Regions from separate parts of the Bacillus sp. 37MA genome, predicted to be linked through region 3. Evidence: predicted binding sites of a transcription regulator. Region 3 holds the regulator's gene; each other region holds the start of a gene.
What was found. The regulator Rex, encoded in region 3, represses fermentation and respiration genes when NADH is low (regulators of the CRP and FNR family bind a similar motif). The targets are predictions, from matches to a motif close to TTGTGAAATATTTCACAA.

Region 1: the regulator Rex is predicted to act here: its motif matches at 2,733-2,750, upstream of A3M5_RS0102650 (cytochrome ubiquinol oxidase subunit I).
Region 2: the regulator Rex is predicted to act here: its motif matches at 2,544-2,561, upstream of cydD (thiol reductant ABC exporter subunit CydD).

What each region holds. Positions count from the first base shown of each region.
Region 1 covers NZ_KB889752.1:493,004-498,999, forward strand. Annotated here, with positions in the region: gene ccpC (transcriptional regulator CcpC) at 1-649, shown strand, start outside; gene dapD (2,3,4,5-tetrahydropyridine-2,6-dicarboxylate N-acetyltransferase) at 721-1,431, shown strand; gene A3M5_RS0102645 (N-acetyldiaminopimelate deacetylase) at 1,501-2,622, shown strand; gene A3M5_RS0102650 (cytochrome ubiquinol oxidase subunit I) at 2,851-4,194, shown strand; gene A3M5_RS0102655 (cytochrome d ubiquinol oxidase subunit II) at 4,191-5,210, shown strand; gene A3M5_RS0102660 (potassium channel family protein) at 5,288-5,947, shown strand; gene A3M5_RS0102665 (C39 family peptidase) at 5,963-5,996, opposite strand, start outside.
Region 2 covers NZ_KB889752.1:2,565,940-2,571,935, reverse strand. Annotated here, with positions in the region: gene A3M5_RS0114325 (alpha-glycosidase) at 1-1,079, shown strand, start outside; gene A3M5_RS0114320 (C39 family peptidase) at 1,521-2,291, shown strand; gene cydD (thiol reductant ABC exporter subunit CydD) at 2,593-4,308, shown strand; gene cydC (thiol reductant ABC exporter subunit CydC) at 4,305-5,996, shown strand, end outside.
Region 3 covers NZ_KB889752.1:3,543,464-3,549,459, forward strand. Annotated here, with positions in the region: gene tsaD (tRNA (adenosine(37)-N6)-threonylcarbamoyltransferase complex transferase subunit TsaD) at 1-227, shown strand, start outside; gene A3M5_RS0119585 (ABC-F family ATP-binding cassette domain-containing protein) at 394-2,322, opposite strand; gene A3M5_RS0119590 (redox-sensing transcriptional repressor Rex) at 2,470-3,123, shown strand; gene tatAY (sec-independent protein translocase protein TatAY) at 3,180-3,356, shown strand; gene tatC (twin-arginine translocase subunit TatC) at 3,375-4,136, shown strand; gene A3M5_RS0119605 (YdiK family protein) at 4,152-4,352, opposite strand; gene A3M5_RS0119610 (CPBP family intramembrane glutamic endopeptidase) at 4,362-5,099, opposite strand; gene groES (co-chaperone GroES) at 5,309-5,593, shown strand; gene groL (chaperonin GroEL) at 5,645-5,996, shown strand, end outside.

The DNA of each region.
Region 1 (5,996 bases), 3.1 Mb from region 3:
ATTGCAATCACTGGAACCAAACGTACATGGAACGCTAAAAATTGCTTGCGCAAGCATTGTCGGCCAAAATTGGCTGCCAAAAGTATTAAAACTCTTTGTTGAGCGATATCCGTATGCGAAAATTCAACTTATGACGGGCTGGAGCAGTGAAATTTTAAAAGAGCTGTATGAAGGTGATGTTCATATTGGGATCATTCGAGGAACACCTGAATGGAAAGGCCGAAAAATTCATTTGTTTGAAGATCCGCTTTATTTAGTTGATAAAGACATTCAGGATGTAGAAGAAGTATTAACGACAGAAAAACCGTTCATTCAGTTTAAAAGTGATTCAAATTACGATCAGGAAATTCAGGAATGGTGGCATAATCGATTTCAGGTGACACCAAAGCGTTCTATTGTTGTTGATCAAATTGAAACGTGCCGTCAAATGGCATTTAATGGAATCGGCTATGCGATTTTGCCGGCGATTACGCTTTCAAATCAGGAAAATAATTTGTATAAAACGCCGCTTCTAGACCGCGACGGAGAACCGATCCAGCGAGATACGTGGATGCTTGGCTATGATGCTGCGTTTGAACTGCGGCAAGTGCAGGCATTTGTTGAAACGGTTGAACGGTTTATGGAAAAATCGGATGAAAATTGCTTGTGAAAATTGCTTTACTTTGGTAAAGTAAAAGCAGAAAAATTTAATATAAAAAGTCTGAGGAGGAATACATAATTATGAAAATGATGGATGCACATGAAATTATTTCATTTATTAGTAACAGCACGAAATCAACACCAGTCAAAGTATATGTAAACGGTGATGTGGAAGGAATCAACTTTGGCGCTTCTGCGAAAGTGTTTGGCGAAGGTAAATCCGTTGTCGTATTTGGCGAGTGGGCTGAAGTATCAGAGGCACTTGAGCAAAATAAAGACAAAGTGACGGATTACGTTGTTGAAAACGATCGTCGCAACTCAGCGATCCCGCTTCTCGACATGAAAAATATTACAGCGCGTATTGAGCCGGGTGCTATCATTCGTGATCAAGTTGAAATTGGTGACAATGCTGTTATTATGATGGGTGCTTCGATTAACATCGGCGCTGTTATTGGTGAAGGCACGATGATTGACATGAATGCAATACTTGGCGGTCGGGCAACAGTTGGTAAAAATTGCCATGTTGGTGCCGGAGCTGTGCTAGCGGGTGTTATTGAGCCGCCATCCGCTTCACCAGTTGTACTTGAAGATAACGTATTAATCGGTGCAAATGCTGTCGTTCTTGAAGGCTGCCGTATTGGTGAAGGTTCCGTTATCGCAGCAGGCGCTATCGTAACAGAAGATATTCCGCCATTCTCGGTTGCTGTTGGAGCACCAGCACGCGTTATTAAACAAATTGATGATAAAACAAAATCAAAAACAGAAATTATTCAAGAACTCCGCAAACTGTAAGAGCGGTGAGGGAAGAACGCGTGGGCAATTGCCTACGCGTTCTTTTTAAAAAAGAGGAGGACTGTGCACATGAACCGTTTTGTCGATATTCGCCGCGATCTCCATCAAATTCCGGAGCTTGGCTTTGAAGAGGAGAAAACACAACAATATTTATTAAACTATTTACATACATTGCCGCAGGACCGGATCGAACTAAAAAAGTGGCGTACCGGCATTATTGTTAAAATGAAAGGATTGAAACCGTCGAAAACAATCGGCTGGCGTACGGATATTGATGGTTTACCGATTACTGAAAAAACAGATCTCCCGTTTTCATCGATACATGAAGGCCGGATGCACGCCTGTGGACATGACTTTCATATGAGCATTGCTCTCGGTGTTGTTACACATTTCGTCGAAAATCCAATCAATGACGATCTTGTTTTTATCTTTCAGCCGGCAGAAGAAGGACCGGGTGGCGCAGAGCCGCTCATGGCGTCTAAAGAATTAAAAGCATGGATGCCCGATGAAATTTATGCACTACACATTGCGCCGGAACATCCCGCTGGTACTATTGCAACAAAGCCAGGTCTTTTGTTCGCGAATACGTCAGAGTTATTTATTGATTTTAAAGGGAAGGGCGGACATGCAGCTTATCCGCATGAAACGAAAGATATGGTTGTTGCAGCGTCATACTTCGTTACACAGCTTCAATCGATCGTGTCTAGAAACGTCGATCCGCTCGACAGCGCGGTCGTGACAATTGGTAAAATGACAGCTGGTACTGTGCAAAATGTCATTGCAGAGCATGCGCGTCTAGAAGGGACGATCCGCACGTTGTCACCGGAAGCGATGATGAAGGCAAAAGCACGTGTTCAAGCACTATTAAAAGGCATTGAAGCATCCTTTGAATGCGAGTCGGAAATTGATAATGGCAGCGGCTACTATCAAGTATTTAATGATCCAGCAGTGACGGACCGATTTATTCAATTTGCCAAAGCGCAAACGGATATTCAGTTCGTTCATTCACGTGAAGCGATGACCGGTGAAGATTTTGGCTTTATGCTAAAAGAAATACCAGGCATGATGTTCTGGCTGGGCGTCGGTTCTGAATACGGCCTTCACCACGCAAAATTGAACCCGGATGAAGCTGCCATTGAAACGGCAATCTCGTTTATTACTCGCTATTTCACCGCCCTTGGGCATAAGTAAATTATATAGAAGACATGTTCATCGAGGCCTAACATCTAAGTTAGGTCTCGATGAGTCTCTATACATGAAAGAAGGGTAAACAAGGAGAAGACAATTTTTTTTATACATGTTTGTGAAGTTTGTCACAAAATAGTCATACCCCCTTTATAGCATTGTTATTGTTTTCGGTTTACAATACGAGTAGCGTGATAATTTTATTTAAATTGAATCACTCGGGAGGTCATATGAATGGAACTCGATAGCGTCATGCTCAGTCGGATGCTGACAACGATGACATTAATGTTTCATATTATTTTTGCGATGATCGGTGTCGGCGTACCGGTTATGATTGCCATTGCTGAATTTATCGGTATTAAGAAAAATGATCCGCACTATTTACTATTAGCAAGACGCTGGGCACGCGGCTTTACGATTACAGTCGCTGTAGGTGTTGTAACGGGAACTGCAATTGGCTTACAGTTGTCACTGTTATGGCCAAGTTTTATGGAAGTAGCGGGACAGGTTATTGCTTTGCCATTATTTCTGGAAACATTTGCGTTTTTCTTTGAAGCGATTTTCCTTGGCATTTATTTATACACGTGGGACCGGTTTAAAGGAAAATGGACACACTGGCTCTTAACAATTCCAGTTATGATTGGGTCATCGGCGTCTGCATTGTTTATTACGACAGTGAATGCATTTATGAATACGCCGCAAGGATTTGATTTAAAAGGCGGTCAGGCGATCAACATTGACCCGATAGCAGCGATGTTAAATCCAGCAACACCATCAAAAGTGTTCCACGTCGTTTCGACATCATATATGACGTCAGCGGCCATTTTAGCAGCGATTGTGGCGTTTGCCATTTTAAAAGGAAAACGCGGTCAATACGAGCAAAAAGCGCTTCGTTTAACTGTTACGTGCACGTTAATTTTCTCGGTCCTTACAGCCATTGCGGGCGATGTATCAGCGAAATTTTTAGCGGAAGTGCAGCCGGAAAAATTAGCAGCGGCTGAGTGGCATTTTGAAACGGAAAAAGGAGCAGATATTATTTTCTACGGAACACTTAATGAAGATGGCGAAATAGAAAACGAAATTCGTGTTCCGAAACTGTTGAGCTTTCTTGCAGGTAATTCATTTGACACGGAAGTAATCGGTTTAAATGAAACGCCTGAAGATGAACGTCCGCCGCTTTGGATTCACTACATGTTTGATATAATGGTTAGCATTGGTATGTTCGTCATGGCGATAACGGCGCTCTTTGTCATCATGAGTAAAGTGAAAAAGTGGAATGAACTGAATAAGCCGCTTTTATGGGCGGTTGTTGCATCAGGGCCGCTTTCTCTCATTGCCTATGAATCGGGCTGGATTTTAGCTGAAGTGGGCCGTCAGCCGTGGATTTTAAACGGTTATATGAAAGTGGCGGAAGCGGCGACGAGAAATGATGATGTAGGCATTACGTTTGTCATGTTTGCGCTGCTTTACCTCGTACTCGGTGTGATGACAGTGGTCGTGTTGATTAAAATGTTTAAAAATTCGCCGGCGGAAGCGGAACTTGAAAAACGCTTTCCAAATGGGGAGGGATCAGCATGAATTTAGAACTTCTCGGGATCACGGTTCTATGGACATTTTTGTATGGCTATTTAATTGTATCGTCTATTGATTTCGGTGCTGGTTTCTTCGCTTTCTATGCGAGGTGGAAGAAAAAAGACCATATTATGAATGATCTTATTTCACGTTACTTATCACCTGTATGGGAAGTAACGAACGTGTTTTTCGTGTTCTTTTTCGTCGGCATTGTCGGTTTTTTTCCGGCTACGGCGTACTATTTCGGAACAGCGCTTCTTATTCCAGCGAGTGTCGCAATTATCTTGCTTGCGATTCGTGGTTCGTTTTATGCGTTTAATAATTATGGATCACGTGATAGTATATTTTACCTTTTCTTATACGGAGCGACAGGATTATTAATTCCTGCTTCGTTATCAACAGTATTGACGATCTCAGAAGGAGACTTCTTGGCCGTTACGGATGGTAAAGTGACATTCCTTGCTAAAGAGTTGTTTACGAGTCCATTTTCATGGAGTGTCGTCTTTTTATCTATCGTATCAGTCTTGTATATTAGCGCCACGTTTTTAACGTATTATGCAGATCGTGCGGATGACCGACAAGCGCGCCGGACGATCAGGCAGTTTGCACTGTTCTGGAGCATGCCGACAATTGTGGCAAGCCTTCTCGTCTTTATATCACTGCAAATGCACAATCCAGAACATTACAATAAAGCCATAACAGAATATTGGTGGATGTTCGGGTTATCGCTCCTCTGCTTCGGTATTGCATCCTGGTTTATTTATACAGGGAAAAGATACGGCACGGCCTTTATTATGGTGATGCTGCAGTTTTTCTTCGCCTTTTTCGGCTATGGAGCATCTCATTTGCCATACATTTTGTATCCGTATATTACGGTCCATGAAAATGTAACGAATGAAACGATGGCGTTGGCACTCGTTATTGCGTTTATTCTAGGACTGCTCTTGCTGATCCCGTCACTTATCTTATTGATGAGACTTTTCCTTTTCGATGCAGATTATGTGAAAGGGAAAAAGAAATAAGCGAAGTTTTAATAGATTCGTGGTAAACTCTCATAGCAAGAACCACTTTTTAGCGTTGAGAGCGGGGGGAAATGAATATGAAAAAAGAATTTGTCGTTATAGGCCTCGGCCGCTTCGGCAGCAGTATTTGCAGAGAGTTGAGCGAGCAGGGAATGGAAGTGATGGCGATCGATAGGGATGAAGACCGAGTGAATGAATTCGCATCGATTGCGTCCCATGCTGTTGTCGCAGATACGACAGATGAATCCGTATTGAAAAGTCTAGGCATTCGCAACTTTGACCATGTGATTGTTGCGATAGGTGATGACATTCAATCAAGCATTTTGACGACGCTTATGTTAAAAGAAGTTGGCGTCAAAAAAGTAACAGCAAAAGCACAGAATGATTACCATGAAAAAGTATTATTAAAAATTGGCGCGGATCAAGTCGTTCATCCAGAACGAGACATGGGACGGCGTATTGCAAACAATATTGTGTCAAATAATGTACTTGATTATTTAGAGCTTTCCGATGAGCATTCCATTACAGAAATTATTGCGAATGAAGCTCTTGCAGGGAACACCATAATCGATCTTGATATTCGTGTTCGATATGGAATTAATATTGTCGCTATTAAGCGGGGAAAAGAAATAATTGTTTCACCGCAGGCGGATGAAACAATCGTTGTGAATGACATTTTAATTATTATTGGAGCAGATAAAGATATTGACCGTTTTGAGAAAAAAATGAATGATTAAATGAAAAATCCCACTTCAAAGTGGGTTTTTTTGTGAATCAGGTGGTGTA
Region 2 (5,996 bases), 980 kb from region 3:
TGTTGAAGAAACTCGTTCAAGAATGCCATAAAAGAGGAATAAGGGTAATGCTCGATGCTGTATTTAATCACAGCGGCTATTGTTTCGCACCATTTCAAGATGTTGTAAAAAATCAAGAAAAGTCTTCTTATAAAGATTGGTTTCACATTCGTAAATTTCCACTTAAAGAAGATGGGAATTTGAATTATGATGCCTTTGGTTTTGAGGAAGCAATGCCGAAGCTAAATACAGAACATCCTGAAGTGAAAAAGTACTTGCTCAATGTAGCCAAGTATTGGATAGAAGAATTTGATATCGATGCATGGCGTCTTGACGTTGCGAATGAAGTGAGTCACCATTTTTGGCGGGAATTCAGGCAGACGGTAAAAACGTTGAAGCCCGATATCTATCTAGTAGGCGAAATTTGGCATGATTCAATGCCATGGCTTCAAGGAGATCAATTTGATGCGGTGATGAATTATCGCTTTTCCGATACGATGATTGATTTTTTTGCAAGAGAAAAACGGACAGTCGATCAATTTAAACATGAAGTCGTACATATAATGCAGTCTTATCCATTGTCCGTTAATGAAGTTGCATTCAATTTATTAGGCAGTCATGACACACCGAGGATTCTTACAACCGCAAATGAAAATAAGGAACGATTGAAATTAATGTACCTATTCCAATTTTCCGTTTTAGGAACACCGTGTATTTACTACGGAGATGAAATTGGGATGACGGGAGAACAAGATCCTGATTGCCGTAAATGCATGATTTGGAATGAGGAAGAGCAAGACCTTGATTTATTTAACTTTGTAAAAAAGCTAATCGCGTTTCGGAAAGAAATACGTGCGTTTGGCAATGAAGGGGATTTTACTTTCATCAATATTCATCCATCTGTTATTAGTTATGTAAGAAAAAACGAAAGTGAGCAGCTGTTATTTATGATTAACCCTACAGATCAACCGGTTGAAGTGCATATTCCTATAGAATTCCGGGGAGCGACTGAAATCTGGACAAATTCATTCCTAACAGAATATACATCAACGATCAATCAAAAAGGCTTCATCATTCTTTATTCCAGCTCACGCAACTAGATTCGATTCATCATTCGCTGAATATAGTATTTAGCCACTGTATTTTTTCGGCATGATCGGAAAAATAGTTAAACAATATTTATAAAAGCGGTTTCATCGTTTACATAGCGGGTAAATAGCAAATACAGACATACAAAAAAGAAATGAGTGATCATTTCTTTTTTGTATGAACTGTACAGGAAGAACGATTTGCTTGAACGAACGAAGAACATTGTCGTCGATCGGTATATTTGGCGGTGGCTGCTGAGTAAAGCAGAGTAAGACTGTTGGATATAAAGAGCAGATCTTCTCCACGAAGTCCCGCAATATGTGGGAATGAGAGAAGTCTATACCGAAGCCGGTGCAGGCTTTTTTCATGTGTTCTTTTAAGAATAAAATGGCTGTGCAATTTCAATTCATATGAGATAATAGTCACAGAATCTTATATGGGGGGTACGATGCGTGTATTCGTATAAGAAGATCGGGGCTGTTGTTCTTTTTCTCTTCTTCGCTGTACTCGGTGTTAATCTGTATGCGACACAGGATAAGAAAATTCAAATTGTACAAGTAGCAGAGGGAGAGAAGAAAGAACCGGAACAAAAACTGGAAGCTGTTCAAATGAGAAAGAAAGAACAAGCACTTTTGGACGTTCCGCTGATCGAGCAGCTACCGGAGCTTCCAAGAGGATGTGAAGTGACCGGCCTGGCAATGCTTTTGCAGCATGCGGGTGTTTCAACGGATAAAATGGAACTTGCCAAGCGGATCAAACGAGATCCAACTGCGTATGAAGAGAAAAATGGAGTAATTTATTTCGGCCATCCGAATACGGGGTTTGTTGGTGATATGTATAGTTTTGACAATCCGGGTTTGGGCGTGTATCATGCTCCGATTAAAGAGTTAGCTGAACAATATTTACCAGGTCGGATCATTGATATGACCGGTGGAGAGTTTAGTGAAATTGAAACATCCATCTCAAACGGGAAGCCAGTCTGGATCATTACGAACTCACGATACAAGACATTGCCAGCGGAAGAATTCGAAACGTGGCAAACCCCGTCAGGAGAAATTGATATTACGTACCGGGAACATTCTGTCGTCGTGACGGGCTATGATGCGGACTATGTTTTCTTTAATGATCCATTAACCGGAGCGAAAAATAAAAAAGTAGCGAAACAAGATTTCATCGACGCCTGGGTACAAATGGGCAGGCAAGCGATTACGTATGTGCAATGAATAAAACAGGTTATTTTTAATTTAGACAGGTATGTATAAGGCATTCAGGGGAATATTTTTTAAAGGAAATATCATAAAAAGCCTATTTTTGAACAATTCGTTCAAAAATAGGCTTTTTTTATCCACTTTACAAACTGTTTATTCGGACCGTCTATGGAAGGATGATATGATGGACAAAATGTGAAAATGGAGATGAAAATCCGCTCCTTGGAACGAGTATTTTTCAATCGTATCTATTATAATAAATAGAGATTGTGAGGTTATTCACTATTATTAATAACAATAAGGTGGGAGCATTTACATGGATATGCTTCGGAAATGGGCATTTGAGCAAAGGGCGATGACGGCCTTTTTATTCGTTTCATCTGTTTTAACAGGTGCGATGATGATTGGTCAAGCTTACTTTTTTGTAACGATCGTCGATGGCGTGTTTTTAAAAGAACAGTCATTTGAGGATATTAAGCCGCTTTTATGGGGCTTGCTTGCGGTCATGCTGCTGCGTGCAGTGCTCTCCTATTTAAACGGTCGGACCGGCGTGAAAATGGCCTCGAACGTAAAGCGGAAAGTGCGAAGAATGCTTCTGGAAAAGATGACGCGAAATCCGATTCAATCGGCACTTGCGGGACAGTCCGGCGGCAAAGTGAGTGTTATGATGGATGCGGTTGATGAGATCGATAGCTATTACAGCAAATACATTCCACAAGTCATTCAAACATCCATTGTGCCGCTCATGATTTTGGCTGTCGTGTTGTACGAGCATGTGTACAGCGGATTAATTATGATCATTACCGCACCGTTTATTCCACTGTTTTTTATCATTGTGGGTATGAAAACGAAGGCAAAATCAGAAGAACAGCTCGATAAATTAGCTGCGTTTTCAGGCCGCTTTTTAGATACATTGCAAGGACTGACGACGTTGAAATTGTTTGGCCGCGCCGCAAAACAGCGCGACTTAATTGAACAGAGCAGCCTTGATTTTCGTGATGCAACGATGACCATTTTAAAAATTGCATTCGTTTCGACGTTAATGCTTGAGTTTATTTCTACACTGAGCATCGGCTTAATTGCGCTTGAAGTAGGGCTCCGGCTCGTTGTTTTTGAAAGCATAGCTTTTTCAACCGCCTTTTTTGTGCTTGTGCTGGCGCCGGAGTTTTATTTGTCGTTGAAAGAACTAGGCAGTGCGTTTCATACAGGACGAGGCAGCATGGGTGCGGCGAAAAAAGTGATGGATGAGCTGGAGGAAACGGAACAGCCGGTCAAATGGGGCACAGCGGAAGTATCCATTCCTTCGATTGAACTGCGTAATGCTTCCTTTCAATATGGAGATGGTTTTTCATTGAAAAATATAAAAGCCACGATTCCACCAAATGCGCAAATGGCGATTGTCGGGCAGACTGGTTCAGGGAAAACGACACTTCTTCATTTAATTGCGGGTTTGTTTGATCCATCTGAAGGCGATGTTCTCGTGAATGGGCGACCGCGTTCAGATTACAGCGAAACATCATGGTTCGATCAGCTAAGCTACATTTCGCAGCACCCGTATTTATTTTCCGGAACGATCGCGGATAATATTGCGATCGGCGGTGCGAAGGGGGCATCACGAGCAGACATTGAAACGGCTGCGAAAAAAGCAGGCATTTCCGATTTAATTAAATCACTTGAAAACGGCTATGACACACCAATTGGCGAAGCGGGACGCGGCCTTTCTGGTGGGGAAAAGCAGAGGATAGCGCTAGCACGTGCTTTTTTAAAACAGCCGTCCATCATTTTATTTGATGAGCCGACGACTGGTTTAGATTTGAAAACGGAGCGCATCCTGCAGCAGTCAATGGCTGAACTGGCCAAACATTCGACCGTCATCACTGTGGCGCATAGGCTGCATACAATCAAGAATGCAGATCAGATTCTTTTCTTGAAAAAGGGAGAAATCGTCGCTTCAGGACGACATACTGAATTGATGAAGACGAGCATGGAGTATCGAGAAATGGTATTGCAGCAAGGGGGTGCGGTTATATGAAGGATGTAATGGTCGTTATCAAGCTGATGATGGCAGAGAAACGAGATATTCTATATTCGATCTTGTTTGGTGTTCTTGCTGGGCTAACATCTGTCGGGTTGTTCGCGATGAGCGGGTATATGATATCTAAATCAGCCCTTGCCCCGCCGCTTTATATCATCACGATCATGACGGCGACGCTGAAAATGTTCGGAGTGGCGAAATCAATTAGCCGCTATGCGGAGCGCTATTTTTCCCACCGGGCGACATTTACGATTTTAAGTAATTTGCGAGTGTCGTTTTATGAAAAATTGGTGCCCCTTGCACCGGGTATTTTTCAGAAATACCGGAGCGGCGACTTGCTGGCTCGAATCGTCGGTGACGTGGAGAGTTTGCAAAATTTCTTTTTACGTGTCTTTTATCCGCCGATTGTGCTTTTTATCGTCTTTTTAAGTACGATTTTCTTTACGACGTTTTATTCCATTTACGTAGCGTTGACGTTGTTTGCAGGACTCATTTTAACCGGTTTTATTGTGCCGGCTCTATTTGCGTTAAGACAGGGGAAAATAGATAGCCAGGTTCGTGAAGATCGAGGTGCCTTGTCAACAGACGTTACGGAGCTTTTGTACGGGTTTCGTGATTTGAAAATTTACCAGAAGCTTGATGGGAAGGAAAAGCAATTGGGGAAGTCAGCCGATTTGTATGTGGACGGGCAGGAGAGAGAAGGAATTCATGCAGTGTTTAACCAGTCGGTCAATACACTGGTGGCACTCATGATTTCTTGGTTTGTGCTCGCTCTCGGCGCCTATCTTGTCACAGAAGGGGAGCTTGCCGGACTGTTTTTGGCGATGCTTGTAATGATTTCGCTCACTGTGTTTGAAAATGCGACGCCAATGGCTTTATTTCCAGCCCATTTAGAAGAGAGCAGACATGCGGCGGCCCGATTGTTTTCGATAGTAGAAGGCAAATCTGAAGAAGAAGGATCTTCTGATCAGCTTTCTAAGGAAAAAGCGTATTCAATGGAAATGGACGGTGTGTCCTTTACGTTTCCAGGGGAAAAAAGGCTGACGCTTGAAAACATTCAGCTGAACATTGTGGCCGGATCGAAAACAGCGATTGTCGGGCCAAGTGGGTCAGGAAAATCGACGGTGCTGCAGCTTTTGTTAAACGTGTATTTGGCTGATCAAGGGGACATTCGTTTGGATGGTAGCCCAATTGATTCATTGGCGCAGGAAAGTATTTGGGAACGCACGAATGTCGTTTTGCAGGAAAACCACTTTTTCTTCGGTACAATCAGGGGAAATTTGATGATCGCAAAAGACGGACTAACCGATCAAGAAATGGAAACAGCGCTTTTAAATGTAAGGCTTGACTCGTTTTCATTAGAGGATCCAGTCTTTGAAAAAGGAGAGAATCTATCTGGCGGGGAGAAACAGCGGATGGCCATTGCTCGGGCTATGTTGAAAGGCGCTCATGTCTGGCTGCTTGATGAACCGACGTCTTCCATTGATGCAGTAACAGAGAAACAAATATATGATCAGCTTTTCGAGGCTGCCAAAGATGATACACTCATTCTCGTCAGCCATCGATTGACAGGGCTTGAGAAAATGGATCAAATCATTGTCATGGAAAAAGGATCTGTTATTGAATCGGGAACGTTTGATGAATTAATGAATAAAAAAGGCTATTTTTATGAGATGAAGCAAATT
Region 3 (5,996 bases):
AGCAAGTATTATTAGCTGGTGGTGTGGCGGCTAATAAAGGGCTTCGTGCGTCACTTGAGAATGCATTTGGCGAAATAGAGAACATTGATATCATGATTCCGCCTATATCGCTTTGTACGGATAATGCAGCGATGATTGCAGCGGCAGGGACTATTTTGTTTGAACAGGGAAAACGGGATGGGCTGGATATGAACGGTCATCCGGGATTAGATATTGAGGAATTTTAACAGACGGGCAGATGCCTGTCTTTTTTATTGTGGATAATGTGGACAAAAATAGTTAATTTCTGTGGACAATGTGGATAAGTCCTGTGGAAAGCTTTTTTAAAAGCTTTTTAATAAAATAGAAATGGGGATAAAAAAACACGATGCTGTGGATAGCATCGTGCTTTGTTTATTCTTCCTGCAATGATTCCCATTCTTCCATTAGTAATTCAATAGCACTGTTTGCTTGTTCCAATTGTTGCTGCAATTCCAGTGATTTTGAATGATCTTCGTATATTTCAGGTAGGCAGAGCAACCCTTCTACTTCTGTTATAATTCCCTCATGGCCAGCAATTTCTGATTCGATTTCTTCAATTCGGCGAAGACGCTGACGATCCCGTTTTCGCTGCTCTTTATCGGTTTTATACGAATCAGCAGCTGCCGGTTTTGCTATGGTTGAAATCGTATTTACTGTTTCGAGAGCAGCCAGTTCTTCCTGTTCATTTTTCTTTTCTACATAATAGTCGTAATCTCCGAGATAGACGGTGACACCTGTTTTTGTTTTATCAAGTTCCACTACTTGTGTGGCGATTCGATTAATAAAATAACGGTCATGAGAGACGAATAAGAGGGTACCAGGATAATCGATTAATGCATTTTCAAGCACTTCTTTACTGTCGAGATCAAGATGGTTTGTCGGCTCATCAAGTATAAGTAAATTTGCTTTTTGCATCGTCAATTTAGCGAGTGCAAGACGGGCTTTTTCACCACCACTCAGTGCTGCAACAGGTTTTAACACATCATCACCTGAAAAAAGAAAGGTACCAAGAATCGTTCGTATATCCTTTTCTTGAGTACCAGGATACTCGTCCCACAGTTCAGCTAGTACCGTTTTTGACCGGTTTAAATGAGACTGTTCTTGGTCATAATAACCGATTTCGACACCAGCCCCCTGTCGGATCTCACCGGCTAGAAGCGGTAATGCACGGGTGATCGATTTCAGCAAAGTCGATTTGCCAGCACCGTTTGGACCGACGAGCGCGATGCTTTCGCCTCTGAATACATCAAATGACAGATCAGAAACAATTGTCTGTTCGTCATAGCCAATAGACACACTGTCAATTTTCAATACTTCATTGCCGCTTTGCCGGTCGATATCAAACAACATACTTGGTGGCTTTTCATTACCACCTGGTCTTTTGATCATGTCCATCCGGTCAAGTTGTTTTCGTCTGCTTTGCGCCCGTTTTGTGGTAGAAGCACGGGCGATATTGCGCTGAATAAATGCTTCAAGCTTTGCGGTTTCTTCCTGCTGTTTTTCAAATTGTTTCATTTCCCGCTCGTATTGATCAGCTTTTTGAATTAAATATTTACTGTAGTTGCCAGTGTATTTGCGAATTTTGTTTCGAGACATCTCGTATACTTGATTAACAGTCTTATCAAGGAAGTAGCGATCATGAGAGACAATTAAAATTGCGCCGGCGTATCCTTGTAAGTAATGTTCGAGCCAGGAAAGCGTATCAATATCAAGATGGTTCGTCGGTTCATCAAGAATTAAAATACTAGGTTTTGCTAACAGTAACTTTGCAAGAGCAAGACGCGTCTTTTGTCCACCGCTTAATGTGGAAATAAGTGTATCGTAATCATAATCTTGAAAGTTAAACCCATGTAAAACGGAGCGTAAATCTGCTTCATATTGATAACCGCCAGCTTCTTTAAACTCATTTTGAAGTTGGTCGTAAGAGGTCATCACCTGCTCGTACAGCTTTGGATCATCATATACATCTGGATTGGCCATATCCGCTTCGAGACCTCGCAATTGCTGCTCCATTTCCCGAAGATTGTCGAAAACGCTATTCATTTCATCCCAGATGGAAAGGTTCGATTCAAGACCGGTATCTTGCGCCAAATATCCAATGGTGACGTCTTTCGGTTTTATAATCGCACCAGACTCATGTGAAAGCTGTCCAGCAATGATTTTTAAGAGCGTTGATTTGCCCGCACCATTTCGGCCGACAAGTGCGATCCGATCGCCTGACTGCACCTCAAGCTTAATATTCGATAAAATAAGTTCAGCTCCAAAATATTTCGAGAGCTGCTGTACTTGAAGAAGTATCATGTTTTTCACCTCACCTTCACTTTACTCGAGGAAGAGTAAGCGAGCAATGGAAAAGAAGCAGTTCTTGTGAAAAAGGTGACAAAGATTTATGATTATACTATAAGAAAAAATGAAATGTGGAAGCGGCATCATGTAAGGGGGATAAAAATGAACAGCGATTCGGTGAAAATTCCACAAGCAACAGCGAAGCGACTGCCTTTGTATTACCGATTTATTCAAAATTTGCATTCGTCAGGCAAGCAGCGTGTATCATCGGCAGAATTGAGTGAAGCAGTAAAAGTAGATTCGGCTACGATCCGGAGAGACTTTTCTTATTTCGGTGCGCTTGGCAAAAAAGGATATGGCTACAATGTGAGCTATTTGCTATCCTTTTTTCGCAAAACGCTCGATCAGGACGAATTGACAAATGTTGCGTTGATCGGTGTTGGGAATTTAGGGACGGCATTTTTAAATTATAATTTTTTGAAAAATAATAACACGAAGATCCTAGTTGCATTTGATGTGGAAGAGAGCAAAGTCGGGACAACTATTGGAGAGGTACCTATTTATCATATGGATGAGTTGGAAGAAACTTTAGCCCAACTGAAAGTGCCGGTAGCGATTTTAACGATTCCACAGTCTGCAGCACAATCCATTACGGATCGTTTAGTCCAGGCAAATATAAAAGGGATTTTGAATTTTACACCGGCACGGTTAAACGTGCCTTCAGCTATTCGCGTTCATCATATTGATTTGGCGATTGAATTGCAGTCGCTCGTGTACTTCTTGAAAAATTATCCGGATCAATCTGTCGAAAAATGATCATAGTATTTAACGGGTAAATCAGTTATGATGAAGGAAAAGGGAGGTGTGTGCCAATGATAGGTGTTGGCAGCATGGTCGTAATTGGCGCTGTAGCATTGCTTATTTTTGGACCGAAAAAGCTTCCGGAACTCGGACGAGCAGCCGGTGATACATTGAGAGAATTTAAAAGTTCAACAAAAGGATTAACGGATGATGATGATCGAAAAGAGGACAAGAAAGAGTCCAAGTGATGTTAGGATGAATGATAAATGAGTCTACAAGACATGACGATATATGAACACCTGGAAGAATTCAGGAAACGGCTTATGATTGTCGTCGTTTTCTTTTTCATTGCTGCCATTGGAGGGCTTTTTCTTGCAAAGCCAATCATCCACTATTTGCAGCATGCAGATGAAGCGGCGGCGCTGTCGATGAACGCATTTCGGGTAACTGATCCGCTAAAGATTTATTTTCAAATGGCGTTTGTAATAGGGATTATTTTGACATCGCCAGTCATTTTGTATCAATTGTGGGCATTTGTCAGTCCCGGTCTGCATGAGAAAGAGCGGAGAGCGACGCTTAGTTACATCCCCGCATCGGTTCTTCTGTTTTTAGGGGGACTCGCTTTTTCATATTTCATTTTATTTCCGTACATTATTCATTTTATGATGAAACTGTCCGGCGATTTGAATATTGAACAGGTCATTGGCATTAATGAATATTTCCAATTTTTATTTCAGACGACGATTCCATTTGGGTTTTTATTTCAGCTTCCAGTTGTGACGCTGTTTTTGACACGGTTAGGCATTATCACGCCACAATTTTTAAGTCAGATTCGCCGCTATGCGTATTTTGTCTTACTCGTCATTGCGGCACTCATTACTCCACCGGATATCATTTCACATATGATGGTGAGTGTTCCATTATTTCTTTTATATGAAGTGAGTATTTTTGTTTCGAAAATTGGCTATAAAAAAGTGCAGCAGGCAGAAGCCCGTGCTACACTTGAACAAGAAGAATCCGCCCAATAAACTGGGCGGATTTTATTAATTCTGGCTGTTTTTTACTTTGAAGTGAATCAACATTAACCGGAGACCAGTGCCGATATCGAATGTCGCCAGCAAAATAAGCACATAGTTGAAAAACCTGAAGCCATTCACATTTACGTCCTGTACGGCTAGAAACACGAAAAATCCGCCGAGTATATTATAAAAAATCCCTGCAGCTAGTGGTGACTGTCTCATCATTATACCTCCTTACGAAAACCACAAAATAAATTGTTGCGCTTGTTCAGCTTTCTTGATCATTTTTTCAATATCATCCGCAAATACGTACTGCATCAGTACAACGATTGAGTTCATTGATACATGCGCCACAATAGGTACGATTAATCTCTTTGTTTTTACGTAAAGAAATGCGAATGTAAATCCCATTGCCGCATATAATAAAAAATGCTCTAATTCTCTGTGTGCAATAGAGAATATAAATGCACTAATGAGTGCGGCGAAGAAAAAAGGAATCCGTTCATATAATGAGCCGAATAAAATTTTCCGGAACACGATTTCTTCCAAAATCGGACCGAATAGGGCGACGGACAGCATTGTAAGCGGAACCCATTCAACGAGTTGAATAATGTCTTGCGTATTTTCAGAGCCTTGCCCAATACCGAGCGCTGTTTCAATGATGATCGCCGCATATTGCGCAGAAAACGCTAGAAAAACGCCGGTGATTGACCAGAAAATTAATTTTCCAGTAGATAGTGATATCTGGTTTTCAATTTTATTTACATACGCAGATTTTCGCAAAATAAGTAGAATGATGACTGTCGCAAGGGCGAAACTAATCACTGTCCAATAACCTATAGCCAGCATCTCCATCTCATTCTGTTCCACGCCGGTCGAAACACCGAACTTAAAAAGAAGAGGAATACCAATATAACCGGAAAATTGCATTAAAATGTACGTAATTAAAATAAACCCATATTCTTTTTTCACATAAAAACTCCTTTATTCGATTCACTTACTATTCATTGTACTAATAAAGATGGAGCCCTTCAAATAAGCAGTCTCGCTCTGTTTGAAAATTTTTTTGCTTTACACTTGCAAAAGAAAGCCAATTTCATTTATTATAATAGTTGTGTTAGCACTCGTCTGAGTAGAGTGCTAATAAAATTTAATTATCTATTTTTTGAGGAGGGTTTCACTTGTTAAAACCACTAGGTGACCGCGTAGTAATCGAACTAGTAGAATCTGAAGAAAAAACGGCCAGCGGAATTGTACTTCCTGATTCTGCGAAAGAAAAACCGCAGGAAGGCAAAGTTGTGGCAGTTGGAACAGGACGTGTTCTAGAAAGCGGCGAGCGTGTAGCACTTGAAGTAGCTGAAGGCGATCGCATCATCTTCTCAAAATACGCAGGTACAGAAGTAAAATACGAAGGCGTGGAATATTTATTGTTGCGCGAAAACGATATTTTAGCTGTTATCGGCTAATCATTACACATAAAAACATATAAATATAAAATTTAGAGGAGGCACTTTAAAATGGCTAAAGATATTAAATTTAGTGAAGATGCACGCCGCGCGATGCTTGCTGGTGTAGACAAGCTTGCAGATGCAGTTAAAGTAACGCTTGGACCAAAAGGACGTAACGTCGTTCTTGAGAAAAAATTCGGTTCGCCGCTTATTACAAATGACGGTGTAACAATCGCAAAAGAAATCGAACTTGAAGATGCATTCGAAAATATGGGTGCAAAATTGGTTGCAGAAGTAGCAAGCAAAACAAATGATGTTGCTGGTGACGGTACAACGACTGCAACGGTTCTTGCGCAAGCGATGATCCGTGAAGGTTTGAAAAACGTAACAGCTGGTGCAAACCCTGTCGGCATTCGTAAAG